Regions from separate parts of the Rhizobium sp. X9 genome, predicted to be linked through region 1. Evidence: riboswitches for the same ligand, from Rfam matches in the RefSeq annotation. Region 1 holds a riboswitch; each other region holds the start of a gene.
What was found. A riboswitch is a leader RNA that binds a small molecule or an ion and turns the genes downstream of it on or off. The one in region 1 is predicted to bind cobalamin.
Positions count from the first base shown of each region.

Region 2: linked by a shared signal. The riboswitch ahead of JZY08_RS03020 (CbtB domain-containing protein) and the one ahead of nrdH (glutaredoxin-like protein NrdH) in region 1 are both predicted to bind cobalamin.
Region 3: linked by a shared signal. The riboswitch ahead of JZY08_RS17555 (ABC transporter substrate-binding protein) and the one ahead of nrdH (glutaredoxin-like protein NrdH) in region 1 are both predicted to bind cobalamin.
Region 4: linked by a shared signal. The riboswitch ahead of bluB (5,6-dimethylbenzimidazole synthase) and the one ahead of nrdH (glutaredoxin-like protein NrdH) in region 1 are both predicted to bind cobalamin.

Region 1 covers NZ_CP071311.1:2,893,849-2,897,266, reverse strand. The annotation lists gene nrdE (class 1b ribonucleoside-diphosphate reductase subunit alpha) at 1-1,430, opposite strand, end outside; gene nrdI (class Ib ribonucleoside-diphosphate reductase assembly flavoprotein NrdI) at 1,418-1,816, opposite strand; gene nrdH (glutaredoxin-like protein NrdH) at 1,828-2,049, opposite strand; cobalamin riboswitch at 2,303-2,528, opposite strand; gene JZY08_RS13885 (nucleoside triphosphate hydrolase) at 2,661-3,290, opposite strand; gene JZY08_RS13880 (ATP-binding cassette domain-containing protein) at 3,287-3,418, opposite strand, start outside.
Region 2 covers NZ_CP071311.1:626,591-630,008, forward strand. The annotation lists gene JZY08_RS03015 (cytochrome c) at 129-1,049, shown strand; cobalamin riboswitch at 1,235-1,476, shown strand; gene JZY08_RS03020 (CbtB domain-containing protein) at 1,641-1,823, shown strand; gene JZY08_RS03025 (CbtA family protein) at 1,834-2,553, shown strand; gene JZY08_RS03030 (hypothetical protein) at 2,558-2,872, shown strand; gene JZY08_RS03035 (type 1 glutamine amidotransferase family protein) at 3,066-3,418, opposite strand, start outside.
Region 3 covers NZ_CP071312.1:569,907-573,324, forward strand. The annotation lists gene JZY08_RS17550 (iron ABC transporter permease) at 1-816, opposite strand, end outside; gene JZY08_RS17555 (ABC transporter substrate-binding protein) at 813-1,835, opposite strand; cobalamin riboswitch at 2,001-2,236, opposite strand; gene JZY08_RS17560 (GNAT family N-acetyltransferase) at 2,276-3,154, opposite strand; gene argE (acetylornithine deacetylase) at 3,384-3,418, shown strand, end outside.
Region 4 covers NZ_CP071311.1:1,465,023-1,468,440, reverse strand. The annotation lists gene JZY08_RS07220 (glyoxalase superfamily protein) at 41-418, opposite strand; gene JZY08_RS07215 (TolB family protein) at 609-1,439, shown strand; cobalamin riboswitch at 1,644-1,829, shown strand; gene bluB (5,6-dimethylbenzimidazole synthase) at 1,925-2,641, shown strand; gene JZY08_RS07205 (DUF2865 domain-containing protein) at 2,772-3,418, opposite strand, start outside.

The sequences.
Region 1 (3,418 bases):
GCATCATTGCCCTTTTCCACCGAGGGTACGGAAGAGATGTGGCTCATGTCTGACACTGCCGTCAGCGCCCGAATGGAGGTCTCGATCGTCTTGCCGAAATCGGCCGAATCCATTGCTGATGCAATGTTGAGCGAGCCGAGATTGCAGGAAATATCCTTGCCCATATGGCTATAGGACAGATCGGCGTTGAACTCGCTCGCTTCGCTGACCTGAAGAATCTCCGAGCAGAGATTGCTCATGCTGATACGACCGGCGATCGGATTGGCGCGGTTCACCGTATCCTCGAACATGATGTAGGGATAACCGCTTTCAAACTGGATTTCGGCGATGACCTGGAAGAACTCACGCGCCTTGATCTTCTTCTTGCGGATGCGGCTGTCGGCGACCATTTCATGATATTTTTCGGTGACCGAAATCTCGGTCAGCGGCACGCCATAGACCCGCTCCACATCATAGGGCGAGAACAGATACATATCCTCGTTGTTGCGGGCGAGTTCGAAGGTAATGTCGGGGATCACCACGCCGAGCGACAGGGTCTTGATGCGGATTTTTTCGTCGGCGTTTTCGCGTTTCGTATCAAGGAAACGCATGATATCCGGATGGTGGGCATGCAGATAGACCGCGCCGGCACCCTGTCGCGCGCCAAGCTGGTTGGCATAGGAAAAACTATCCTCCAGCAGCTTCATGACAGGAATGACGCCGGAAGACTGGTTTTCGATCTGCTTGATCGGCGCTCCGAATTCGCGAATATTGGTCAAGGACAGCGCCACGCCGCCGCCGCGCTTGGAAAGCTGCAGGGCCGAATTGATGGAGCGGCCTATGCTCTCCATATTGTCTTCTACACGCAGCAGAAAACACGAGACCAGCTCACCACGGCTTTTCTTGCCGGCGTTGAGAAAGGTCGGCGTTGCCGGCTGGAAGCGGCCCGAAATAATCTCGTCGACCAGATCGCGGGCAAGCTGCTCATCGCCGCGCGCCAGAGCCAGCGCCACCATGCAGACGCGATCCTCGTAACGCTCCAGATAGCGTTTTCCGTCGAAGGTCTTCAGCGTATAGGAGGTGTAATATTTGAAGGCGCCGAGAAAGGTCGGAAAGCGGAATTTCCGGGCATAGGCTTCATCGTAGAGGTCACGAACGAAATTGAAGGAATACTGGTCCAGCACCTCCTGCTCGTAATATCCTTCGGTCACCAGATAATCGAGCTTTTCCCTGAGGTTATGGAAAAAGACGGTATTCTGGTTGACGTGCTGGAGGAAATATTGCCTCGCCGCAAGGCGGTCCTTGTCGAGCTGGATTTTTCCATCCGCGTCATAGAGGTTCAGCATCGCGTTCAGCGCGTGGTAGTCCAGCCCAGTATCGACCGGTTTCTGGCTTGCGGCTACCGGCTGTTTGGCGTCCTTGCGCAGCGCGCTCGAGGTCAGCGTGTCCAAAATCGTTCCAATCCATGTTTGACATTGGCGACATCTTCCTCCGTGCCGAGAAGCTCGAAGCGATAGAGAAACGGCACCGCGCATTTGCGCGAGACGATATCTCCGGCGGATGCGAAAGCTGCGCCAAAATTCGTGTTTCCCGCCGCAATGACGCCGCGAATGAGGTTTCGGTTGGAAGGCTCGTTCAAGAACCGGATCACCGGTTTCGGCACGGCCCCTTTCGTGCCGCCGCCCCCATAGGTGGGGGTGACGAGTACATAGGGTTCCGACACATGCGGCACCTCCTCCTCGGCACCCAGCGGCAGGCGAAACAATCGTCGTCCCAGTTTCTGAAGGAAGCGATGCGTGTTTTCAGACCGGCTGGAATAATAGACGATCAGCCCCATCGCCCGCCGCCTCAGCTGATCGAGCCGATCATATCTGGACGGAAACCCGCCCAGTGGCGCTCGCCGGCGACGACCACCGGAACCTGCATGTAACCAAGGCCGCGAACATGATCGAGCGCATCCGCATCTTCGGAGATATCGATGATCTCGTAGCTCACGCCAATGCGGTCGAGTGCGCGATAGGTGGCGGTGCATTGGACGCAGGCGGGCTTGCTGTAAACGGTGACGGTCATGATTTCCTCTTTCGAAGCCGCTTTTGCACACGGCTCAACATTGCCGATTGCGATCGCAATCGGTTGGCGATGGTTCTGTCATTCAGGTGGCGGGCACGGCCTTTAGCCGTGGAAAATCATTCTCTACGCCGACGAGCGCAGGAACTCAAAAAAATGCACTGGCATGACTTCACCCCGAAGCTTGTTCTGGAGGGGGCAGAAAAGGGCGCACGCAAATCATTTGCGTCAACACCTTCCTCCGGACACCCCGCCCGTGGACGTTTGCGCTCAAGGCAGGTCTCCTGACTTGCGGGTCACAACATCTATTCCGGCCTTCCCGGAGCTTTCGGCTCCAGTGACCCAAATCGGAACGATGCTCACCGCTTACAGTTGCGGGGGCAGTTTCGGCCTTGCTCCGCCATTAATGGCGTTACGCACCGAATTCCCGTCTTAGCTCCCGACGCTTGCGAATCGGAAGAACCTCGAACACCACATATAGTATATGAGGAAATTTTCTCGTCAATAAATAGACATGGAAAAGCCCCACCCTGTGGATCAAAAAGATTCAACACAGAGTCAACAAAGGCTTAACGATAAATGGAGTTGCCGCTCAAGACGGGAAAAGCGTTAATCTATTCCCAGATATCGATGCGAATATCGGCGGGGCGAGTGTTCTCGATTACCCTTTTTCCGTTGGGAAGATCGTTCTCAAAAAGTTTGGCGTGGATCGCAGCCGCATCGAGACCGTAACCCTGCCATCTGTTCCGCAGCCTCTCTTCAAGCACCGCGACGGACGGGCCAACGAAGATGGTGAGGTCAAAGCTGTCGGAAAGCGTGGTCCAGGGCGCTTCATTCAGCAGGAGATAATTGCCTTCGGCAAGGACAAAGCGTGTCTCTGGCGGGACAGCACGGGCGGAGGCGATGGCAATTTCGCGGGAACGGTCAAAAACCGGAACAAGCACCTCCTGTCCGCCCTTGCGGACGGCGGAGACGATATCGAGGAAACCACGCACATCGAAGGTTTCGGGAGCGCCCTTTCGCGGCAGCAGCCCCCGCTCTTCGAGAATGCCATTGTCCATATGAAAGCCATCCATCGGCAGGACGGCAGCCGTTTCGCTCCGCGCCAGCAGAGCGTCGCAGAGCGCATCCGCCAGCGTGGATTTGCCGGCCCCAGGGGGACCGGCAATGGCGATGATGAAACGGGATTGGCCCTCTGCCCGCCGAAGAACGTCTTCGACGATCGTCTCAAGCTTCAGCGTCATGCGGCAAGCGTTTCCTTTGGCGCTTCCTTGGCGCCGGTCATGAAGGCAACGGCGTCGGACATGGTGTAATCCTTCGGATTGATGACGCACAGGCGCTTGCCCAGCCGGTGAATATGGATGCGATCCGC
Region 2 (3,418 bases), 880 kb from region 1:
AAGCCGTCGAATTGTGGACCCTCGGTTCAGGCCCGGGGAAGACGTCCAGCAAGCGGGAGGGCTATCGATAATCTCGACCGCCTTCGGGCGGCCAAATATGCTCGGTCGGGCAAAAGGGGAGAGGGGTCATGTCCTCCATTTGGACGAAGCTTGCGGGCGGGATCGCGGTTGCGGCCATTGCGGGTTACGGAATTTTCGCCTGGGTCACCGCGCCTCAGCGGCAGGCGCCCAGCCATTGGGTGAGCCTCGGCGAGCCGGATCTGGCCAATGGCGAAACGCTGTTCTGGGCCGGCGGCTGCGCAAGCTGCCATGCGGCACCCGATGCGACGGGTGATGCGCTTTTGACGCTTTCGGGCGGGCAGGCGCTGAAAAGCCCCTTCGGCACCTTCCATGTGCCCAATATTTCCTCCGATCCGCAGCATGGCATCGGCAGCTGGACGCTGGCGGAATTCGGCGATGCCATGACGCGCGGCGTCGGCAAGAACGGCGAACATCTTTACCCCTCCTTCCCCTATGCCTCCTATGCACGCATGACGCAGAAGGACATCAACGACCTCTACGGTTATCTGAAAGTCCTGCCCGCCAGCCAGAACGACGCGCCGGATCACGATCTGCCTTTCCCCTTCAACCTGCGCATGGCGCTGGGCGGCTGGAAATTCCTCTATTTCGACACATCGACGCGGCCCCGCGTCGAGCTTGCCAATGCCAACGCCGAATTGCTGCGTGGCCAATATCTGGTGGAAGGGCCCGGCCATTGCGGCGAATGCCATACGCCGCGCAACGCGCTTGGCGGGTTCCTCAAGGATAAATGGCTGGCCGGCGGTCCCAATCCGGAGGGCGAAGGCCGCATCCCCGACATCACCCCCGGTTCGCAAAGCATGGGAGCCTGGGCGGCGGCCGATATTGCCAGCTATCTGGAAACCGGCTTCACCCCGGAATTCGACAGCGTCGGCGGTTCCATGGTCAAGGTGCAGCAGAACATGGCGCGTCTGACGGCCGATGATCGCGATGCGATTGCCGCCTATCTTAAGGCGATACCGTCGCGGTAACCCTCGGCCGTCATGCCGGACTTGATCCGGCATCCAGCCACGGCGCGTCTGCGCCGTGAGACGGATCTATTGCGATCAAGGACTTGATCGTGCTGGACCCCGGATCTAGTCCGGGGTGACGAAGGTGGAGGCGACGGCGTGCGGTTGGAAAGCAGGCCCGCCATTGACTCCCGCACCCACCCGTCGGATAACAATCCTGTGATGGTTCCTTCCGGGCGTTCCGGAAGGTGAAAAGGGAACACGATAGGGAGACATCCTCATTCGTGGCTGCCCCCGCAACTGTGAGCGGAGAGCCTGAAACGAAATGCCACTGGTAAGCCATCTCGCGGGGAACCGAGGTTCCCGATCAAGGCGAGGGTGATGTCGGGAAGGCGTTTCAGGTTTTGACCCGTAAGCCAGGAGACCTGCCATTACGGAAATGTCCATGCCGGCGGGGTGTCCGGAAGAGCGGAATTTCAGGGCGGCCAGGCAAGGTGGCTCCCTGTGTCAGTCTCGTTATCCCCGTGGTGAAGTGTATCGCATGCGGCTGCGCGGCTTCTTGCCGTTCCGCCGCGTCTAAAGGCGCGGGGTCGCGCCGTAAGAGGGGTCACCATGTCCATCAACCAGAATACGGCAAATGCCGCCGTTTCAGCAAAAACGGGCAGCTTCGCGCAATCGCTGACGGCGATCGTGCTTGGCCTGTTCGTCGTCGGTTTTGTCGGCTTTTCGCATGTCGAAGCCGTTCACAATGCCGCGCATGACACACGTCATGCCAATGCTTTCCCCTGCCATTGAGGGGTAAAGCATGTCGTTCTTTCGCAATATCGTTTTTACCGCAGTTCTCGTCGGCATCGTCGGCGGTTTCGCCGTCTCGGCCATGCAGGCTGTCGGCACCACGCCGCTGATCCTTCAGGCGGAAACCTATGAAAGCGCCGGTGGCGAAGCAGCCCACAGCCATGATGCGCCCGCTGCCGGTTCCGCGGCCGCCGTTCCCGCCCATGAACATGATGAGGAGGCCTGGGCTCCGGCCGATGGCTTCGAGCGCACCGCCTATACGGTGGCCGCCAATGTTCTGACCGCCATCGGTTACGCACTGGTGCTGACCGGCCTCATCTCTCTGCGTGGCACCAATGCCGGCTGGCGCGAAGGTCTTCTGTGGGGCGTTGCCGGTTTCGCCGCCGTCATGCTCGCACCGATGATCGGCCTGCCGCCGGAACTGCCGGGAAGCCCGGCTGCAGCACTTGAGGCGCGGCAGATCTGGTGGCTCGCAACCGTTGCCGCAACCGCGGGCGGCATCGCGCTGATCGCGTTCCGGCGCGAACCCTGGGCAATCGTTCTGGCGCTGGTGCTGATCGTTGCCCCGCATGTTGTGGGCGCGCCGCTTCCGCCGGAAGGCGAACATGCGCTGGCGCCGCTGCCGCTGGAGCGCCAGTTCATTGTTGCCGCGACCATTACCAGCTTTGTTTTCTGGGCTCTGCTTGGAACATTGAGCGCGTTTTTCCTGAAGCGCTTCCAGTCGGCTTGAGACCATGCAGGACGCAGCGGGATGGAGTGACGAACTCGATGCGCTGCGTTTTGCCGTTCCCGGTCACGGCGCTTTCTGCGCCGTGCACCGCCTTGCCTTCAAGGCAGTTCTTGGCGCCAGCCCCGAAAGGGGGGCGGCGCTCGCTTTCTTCCACGAGCACGAAGCTGCTTTTACGGCTGCGGCACTCGCCAAGATAAAACGCTCGGCCTTGCCCGCCGGTCGTAGCCTGCATTTGAACAGTCGCGATATCCGCCGGGCTATTGCGGGCGAGGGCGGGGATGTCGCGCCCCGTGTCTGCCGGGTGCTTGATCGCGGGTAATGCGCGATAGTCTCACGACTTAACCTCCCCACCACCCTCATTCCTGTGCTTGTCACAGGAATCCAGTCGATGCGGCTCTCGCGCAGCGGGATGAGTCTTTTCAGCCCAAGGACTTGGGCTGGCTGGATTCCCGTGACAAGCACAGTAATGAGGCTAGGAGGGCCCGCAAAAACTGTCGATACCAGAATGCGCCTCACCGGTGCTCCGCCGCAAAAATTCCAAGTTCCGCCTCGGCTTCCGGACCAAAGAGGCCGAGGTGTTTCAGAATTTCCACCGCGAAACTCACCGGCGCACTGCCGGCTGCCGTGATGATGCCGCCATCGCTGACCGCTTTCGGCTGGTCGCGATAAAGGCTCTCGCCGCGATAGGCCGGATAGGCCTTATGTGAGGTCAGCGAATTGCCGGTATGGGCGACGTCATCAAGGACGCCCGTGCCGCCGAGCGCGCTTGCCGCCGCGCAGATGCCGGCAACCAGCCGGTCCTTCTTGCGAAACCGCTGCACCAACCCGCCAAGATCGGCAGCCGTTCCCTTTTCCCAGCTGAGAC
Region 3 (3,418 bases), on a different replicon from region 1:
GAGGCCGACGAAGCCGATGGAGCCGACAAGCGACACCATGACCGCCGTCATGATCGCCGAAACCGAGATCAGCACCGCATAGACCCAGCGCACGGGGATGCCAAGCGAGGCTGCGGCCTGACCGCCGAAGGCGAAGGCATCGAGTGCGCGGGCATACCAGAGGCAGACCGCAAGACCCGCAAGGCTGACCGGCAAAGCCAGCCAGGCATCCGGCCAGCGTACCCCCGAAAGATTGCCCAGAAGCCAGAACATGATGCCGCGCGCCTGTTCTGCATTGGCGGATTTGGTGACGATGAAAGATGTCAGGGCGTTGAACAGCTGCGAACCGGCGACCCCCGCCAGAATGATGGCGCTGTTGCCGTGTCCTGCCCTGACCGCCAGAAGGCTGACCAGCGAAAAAGCGACAAAAGCACCGATCAGAGCGCCTGCCGGCATCGTCAGAAACCCGGCGCCGAAGCCCAGAAGCGCCACCGCGACGGCGCCAGTGGACGCACCGGCGGAGATGCCGAGAATATAGGGATCGGCGAGCGGATTGCGCAAAAGCGATTGCAGCACCGCACCGGCGAGCGCCAGCGAAGCACCGCAACAGGCGGCGACGACGGCGCGGCTGAGACGGTAGCTCCACACGATGCCCTCATCCAGCGGCTCCAGCGGATAACCCGCGTGGAAGACACGGTTGGCGATGGTTTTGGCCACCACATCGAAGGGAATGGCAGTCTCACCGATGGCCGCTCCGGCCATCAGCGCGACGAGCAGCAGGGCCAGCGCGGCAAAAGCCAGACCAGCCCTGCCTAGATGGACGGAAAAACCGTTCACTTGGCGAGGCCGGCGGCGGAAATCGCGTCGGCCAGCGTTTCGATGCCCTCGATCGTGCGGATGGTCGGGTTCATCGCCTGTGCGTCCATGTCGAAGACGTGTTTGTCCTTGACGGCCGGCATGATGCTGGCAACCGGATCGGTCGCAAGGAACTTGCGCTTGACGGCAACATCATCGGCAGGGAAACGGCGGCGATCCATCTGGCCGGCGACGATCACGGTCGGATTGGCCTTGGCGATGGTTTCCCAGCCGACGGTTGGCCATTCCTCATCGCTTTCGATGACATTTTTCAGCCCGAGCGCGGACATGATGTAACCTGGCGCACCCTTGCGGCCGGCCACATAGGGATCGATATCGAGTTCGGCGCTGGAGAACCAGAAGACGGCGGAAAGCTTGCCATTCGCCGATGCAATCTTGGCGCGGGCTGCCTCTTCGCGCTTCTTCAGGTCGGCAACAACTTCCTCGCCGCGATCCTGCACGTTGAAGATCTTGGCGAGGTCGCGGATTTCCTGATAGATGAGGTCCATGGTGAAGACGGTGTTGCGCACGCCATCGCCACCGCCGGAATTGTCCTTGCCCATGCAATCGGCGGGCGAGGTATAAACGGGGATACCGAGCTCGGCGAATTGCGCCGGTGTTCCGACAACACCCTCCGGGCCGATCTGCCACTGGAACTGCGTCGTCACGAGGTCCGGCTTCTTGCCGACCACGGCCTCGAAACTCGGATCATTGTCAGCCAGCCGCTCGACCTTTGCATTGGCCTCCTCGTAACCCTTCAGAACCGGGCCGATCCACAGCGCCGTGCCAACCACCCTGTCGGCAACACCGAGCAGATAAAGAACCTCTGTCGTGCTCTGGCCAACGGAGACAGTGCGCGAAGGCGCCTGCCTGAAGGTGATATCCTCGCCGCAGCTGTTGATCGTCAGCGGATAGACGGTCTCAGTGGCATGGGCAGTGCCGGCGGCAAATGCGACGGCCATAAGAGCGGCCGTAACCGGCAGGTGTTTGAAATAAAACATATGTTCTCCAGTCTAAATTAGGTGGCGTGATCCGAAGCGGCGCGTATCAAAACGCGTGGCGACAAACGGATGGCGTGTGTGGAGATGGAGAACGGGGCACGGAATACGTTTCCGCAGACGGAAAGGTCATAATCAGCTCCTCTTCCGGGCATCCCCGCCCGTAACGATGGTCCATATTATGACGGCAGGTCTCCTGGCTCGCGAATATGCACCGTTCATCTGCCTTCCCGTATCCCGGAGGATACAGTGGCATGACGCTTTCAGGCGTCACGGGGATGAGCGGCAATCCGCTTACAGTTGCGGGGGCAGCCACGGCATTGGGCGAAAAACATCACCCGCACCATGTTCCCTATTAATCCCTTTGCCCTTCGGCTTCAGGAACCGTCGGTTTCTGACATACGGGCCAAGCGGCGGGGCGTCAATTGCGATAGTGCCGCAGCTCAACACAAAGACGGACCTGCCAGCGCGAAAATTTTCGCCGCGCCCGAGCCGACCGGTTGAGGCCCATCTTTCGACATGGTGGTCAGCGTCTCGATCACCACCAACCCGGATTGCACCAGAAAATCGGTGAAAAGCCCGCTGTCGCACACGGCATCGAGGCGCACCAGCTGATCATCCAGATCGGCAAAATGCCGCTGGACCAGCGCGATCGCATCGGTTTCCTCGCGCGCAACGACCGGGCCGACGATGTGGCCCCGCCCCGCCACTCGGCGCAATGCAAAAGCGATGAGGTGATCCGCCTCGAACAATCCGTAACCCGTATTCTCCTTCAGAAGCCGCTGGAGGACGCCACGGCGCGAGACGCCGAAGGCTAGCCGGTCGATCGCCACCACGTCCGCCAGATGATCTTCCGACAGTGGCTCGATCCTTCTTTTCTTACCAGGTGTGGGCATTTCGACAGGGCACAGCGGCTTTCCCCGAAGGAGATGCACTTTTTCCGTATCTCCCACAAAGCCGAGCCCGGAAAACAGCCGCCGCGACACGTCCGTCGCGTTCAGCCGCAGGGAGACGGTGGGGAATTTCGCGATCAACTGCCGCACCAGCCATGGTGCGACGCCCTGCCCCTGCAGGCGGGGGGAAACGATGACCATGCCGAGTGTTGCAAAACCCTCGGCATAGGGAAAGAGCATCGCGGTTGCGACAACGCGGTCAATCTCGTCCAGCGCGGCAAGTCCAACGCCGCACTGGCGCAGGAAACACCATTCATTTGCGTGATAACGCCACCCGACAGCCATGGAAAGCGCATGCAGATGATCGGCATCCATTTCGGCGATATCCACCGTCCGCAACTCGAAACTATCGACTTTGAGCAGGTCCATACCAAAAGGCCCTCATCCCTTCTGCGCGGAACCGTCATTCGGTCCAGGCAGCCCAGCCACGACACCCGAAGATAACCAGCCTCACCAGCACGAATTTCCTGAAAGCACTGGAAGGACACAACAATCTACCGAAATCATCCGCATTTCGGCAGATAAACGCCGCAGACCATTCTAAGCTTTTGCGATGACAATCCGGTCAAGCGTAAGCGGCCGGCCAGCGGAGACGGCCATGAACGCAATCGAAATCCTTGAGCGTCTTGTCGG
Region 4 (3,418 bases), 1.4 Mb from region 1:
AACAGACGGCGCGGAGAAAACCCCGCGCCGCTCACTCACCTTAAATGACCTGCCCCACATCGATGCGGTTGCCATCAGGGTCTTCGAAAACGAAGGCACGCAGGCCATAATCCTTGTCCTGCAGGCCCTTGATGATGCGCAGCCCATGGCTTTTGCAAATCTCATGCAGCGTATCGACATCGCTGACCATCATATGCGCCACATTGAAGGGCGCTGCCTTATGGGTGGGCTGCAATGTCAGGTGCAGCTCGGCATTGCCCTGTTTCAGGATCATGAAACCGACGGGATTGCCGTTTTCGAAGGTCTTTTCGAAACCCAGCACGCCGACATAAAAATCACGGGCTTTTTCGATATTCTTGACAGGAAGCATTGCGGCGATCCGGCCGAACCGGATGCCGTGATCGGCGATGGTATTCATCGCGGAACCTCGGATCTGGGAGAAACGGGAAGCGGTGCGGGCGGTGCCGGAGCGCTGGCGTTTTTTCCTATTTGAATTTGCAGGACGGTGCCTGCGGCCCTAGGATCATAATCACGGTGGTGGCGGATGCAAATGGAATATCTGCGTCGCGCCGTCCCGATCCAGACTATCGACAGGCCCGGGAGGCAGCATGCGCAGTTCCATCGAAATCTTCAACATCCGCACCCGGCAGATGCGGGTGGTGTGGCAGACATCCGAGCTGTTCGAGGCGCCGAACTGGTCGCCGGACGGCAGATATCTGCTGTTGAACGCCGAAGGGCTGCTCTATCGCCTGTCTCTTGCCGGTGATGCTGCGCCGGAGAAAGTCGATACCGGCTTTGCCACGCTCTGCAACAACGACCACGGCATTTCGCCTGATGGTTCGCTCTATGCCATTTCAGACAAGGTGGAATTCGGCAAGAGCGCCATCTACCTTTTGCCATCGACGGGCGGCACGCCGCGGCTGATGACAAGGAACCTTCCGTCCTATTGGCACGGCTGGTCGCCGGATGGGAAAAGCTTTGCTTATTGCGGCATTCGCGATCAGGTTTTCGACATCTATGCCATGGATATAGCCAGCGGTGTTGAAACGCGCCTTACCCATGGTGAGGGCCGTAATGACGGGCCGGATTATTCGCCGGATGGCGGGTGGATCTATTTCAATTCCAGCCGCACCGGGTTGATGCAGATCTGGCGCGTGCGGGTGGATGGCTCCAGCGTCGAGCGCATCACTGACAGCGCTTATGGCGACTGGTTCCCGCACCCGTCCCCCAGGGGTGACAAGGTGGTCTTCGTCTCCTACGACGCCGATGTCTTCGACCACCCGCGCGATCTTGATGTGCGCGTGCGGCTGATGGACATGGATGGCGGCAATGTGGAGACGCTGTTCGAGCTGTTTGGCGGGCAGGGAACGATGAATTCACCCAATTGGTCACCGGATGGGGATGAGTTTGCGTATGTGCGTTATTTCCCCGTGGAGTGATGCGGTAAAGGAGGACCCGTCATTCCGGCCTTGAGCCGGAATCCAGTAGACGCGCGTCTGCGCGGTGAAAAGACTCGTCTCAGCCCAAGGACTTGGGCTGGCTGGATTCCGGCTCAAGGCCGGAATGACGGAGGTGTAGGGGGCTCGCCATGGTCACATTGCCGCATCGCTCTGCAATATGCTTGTATTCGCAAGCTTTCTTGCCCATAGGTTCTTGCGTCAGGTGCCCGCAATTTGCGGCGGGAGAATCGGGAATCCGGTGCGAAACCGGAACGTGCCCAGCGCTGTGAGGCGGATGCCCTTTTTCTGATGCCACTGAAGCAATTCGGGAAGGCGAAAGCGGGCGGATGAAGCCGAGTCAGAAGACCGGCCTGACAGGATAGACTGGCTGCGTGGACGGCGGCAGGTTGTTGAAGGGCGTGTCGTGCGTTTGGAAACCGGAGCCGGTTTTTATGGCGGCGCGCCAGCATTGTTGGGGATAGACGATGCCGACCGATCCGCTCGCGACCAGTTCACTCGATGCCAATGCGTCCGATCATGCGCTTTCGCCCGCTCGCCCGTTTTCGGAGGAGGAGCGCGAGGCGATCTACCGCGTCATTGAAACCCGCCGCGATGTGCGCGACCAGTTCCTGCCCGATCCGCTGCCGGATGATGTGGTGGAGCGTTTGCTGAAGGCGGCGCATTCCGCCCCCTCGGTCGGCTTCATGCAGCCGTGGAATTTCACGCTTGTGACCGACGGCGCGGTCAGACAGGCGGCCTGGGTGGCGTTCCGCCGCGCCAATGAGGAGGCGGCGGCGATGTTTGAAGGCGAGCAGCAGGCGCTTTATAGCAGCCTGAAGCTCGAGGGCATCCGCAAGGCGCCGCTCAGCATCTGTGTCACTTGCGATCCGACGCGTGGCGGCAAGGTGGTGCTGGGCCGCACCCACAATCCGCGCACGGATGTCTATTCGACCGTCTGCGCCATCCAGAACCTCTGGCTGGCGGCCCGCGCCGAAGGCATCGGCGTCGGCTGGGTCAGCATTTTCCACGACAGCGACATTCGCGCCATTCTGGAAATCCCCGACCATATCGAAATCGTCGCCTGGCTCTGCCTCGGCCGCGTCGATGAGCTTTACACCGAACCGGAACTGGCGGTGAAGGGCTGGCGTCAGCGCGTGCCGCTGGAGGAACTGGTGTTTCGCAACCGGTGGGGCGGGCGGTAGAGGGAGGCTGGGGCTCGCTTGTGAGAGGCAAAGCGTTGCCGCCTGTTTCTTCTCCCCGTCGGGGAGAAGAAACAAGCTGCACGCGCTCGCTCCATAACTGACCGCCCTAAGGGGGAGGCCCCACAGCACGCTATTGCTGCGGCTGTATACCCTTCAGCGCGGGGTTCTTCAGGTCGATCCGCCCAGTTTGATCGGGCAGGAATTTCGGGCCGATGACGCGGACCTTGCTGTCGTTCGGGTCGTAGTCGCGTTCAGGAACCGGTTGCTCCGGCGGCTTTGCGGCCTGCTGCTGCTCTGCGGGTTTCTGAGCCTTGTCGCCTTGCGGTGATGGGATGGTGGTGATGCCGGAATAGGGTTTTTCGGCTTCCGGCCGGGCTGCCTCTTCCTGCTTCTGCATCTCGTCGTGATAGGCGGCCATGTTGCAGGCGCAGCCCGGTGCCTTTGCCGAGGCATTTTTATAGGCAAAGGCGGTTGGCAGGTCCTTGTAGGGTTTTCCGGTTTCGGCAGACACCATGTCGGCGGTTTCCTGATCCGTCATGGAGTGGAAATAAAGCTCCGTCTCTGTTCCCGGACACATTTTCTGGCATTGCTCCGCCTGGGCGCGAAAATCAAGCGGCGAGGCATTGGCGGCAATGGGGAAAAACGAGCCGTCGCAGGTGCGCACGCAGAGGGTTCTAAGCCCACCTTCCCCGGCGGAGCCGGGATAGGGCGAAAGCCCGGCCTGTCCCGGCTGATTTTCCTGCTGGCGAAAGGCATCGGGGTAGCGGGTGACATCGG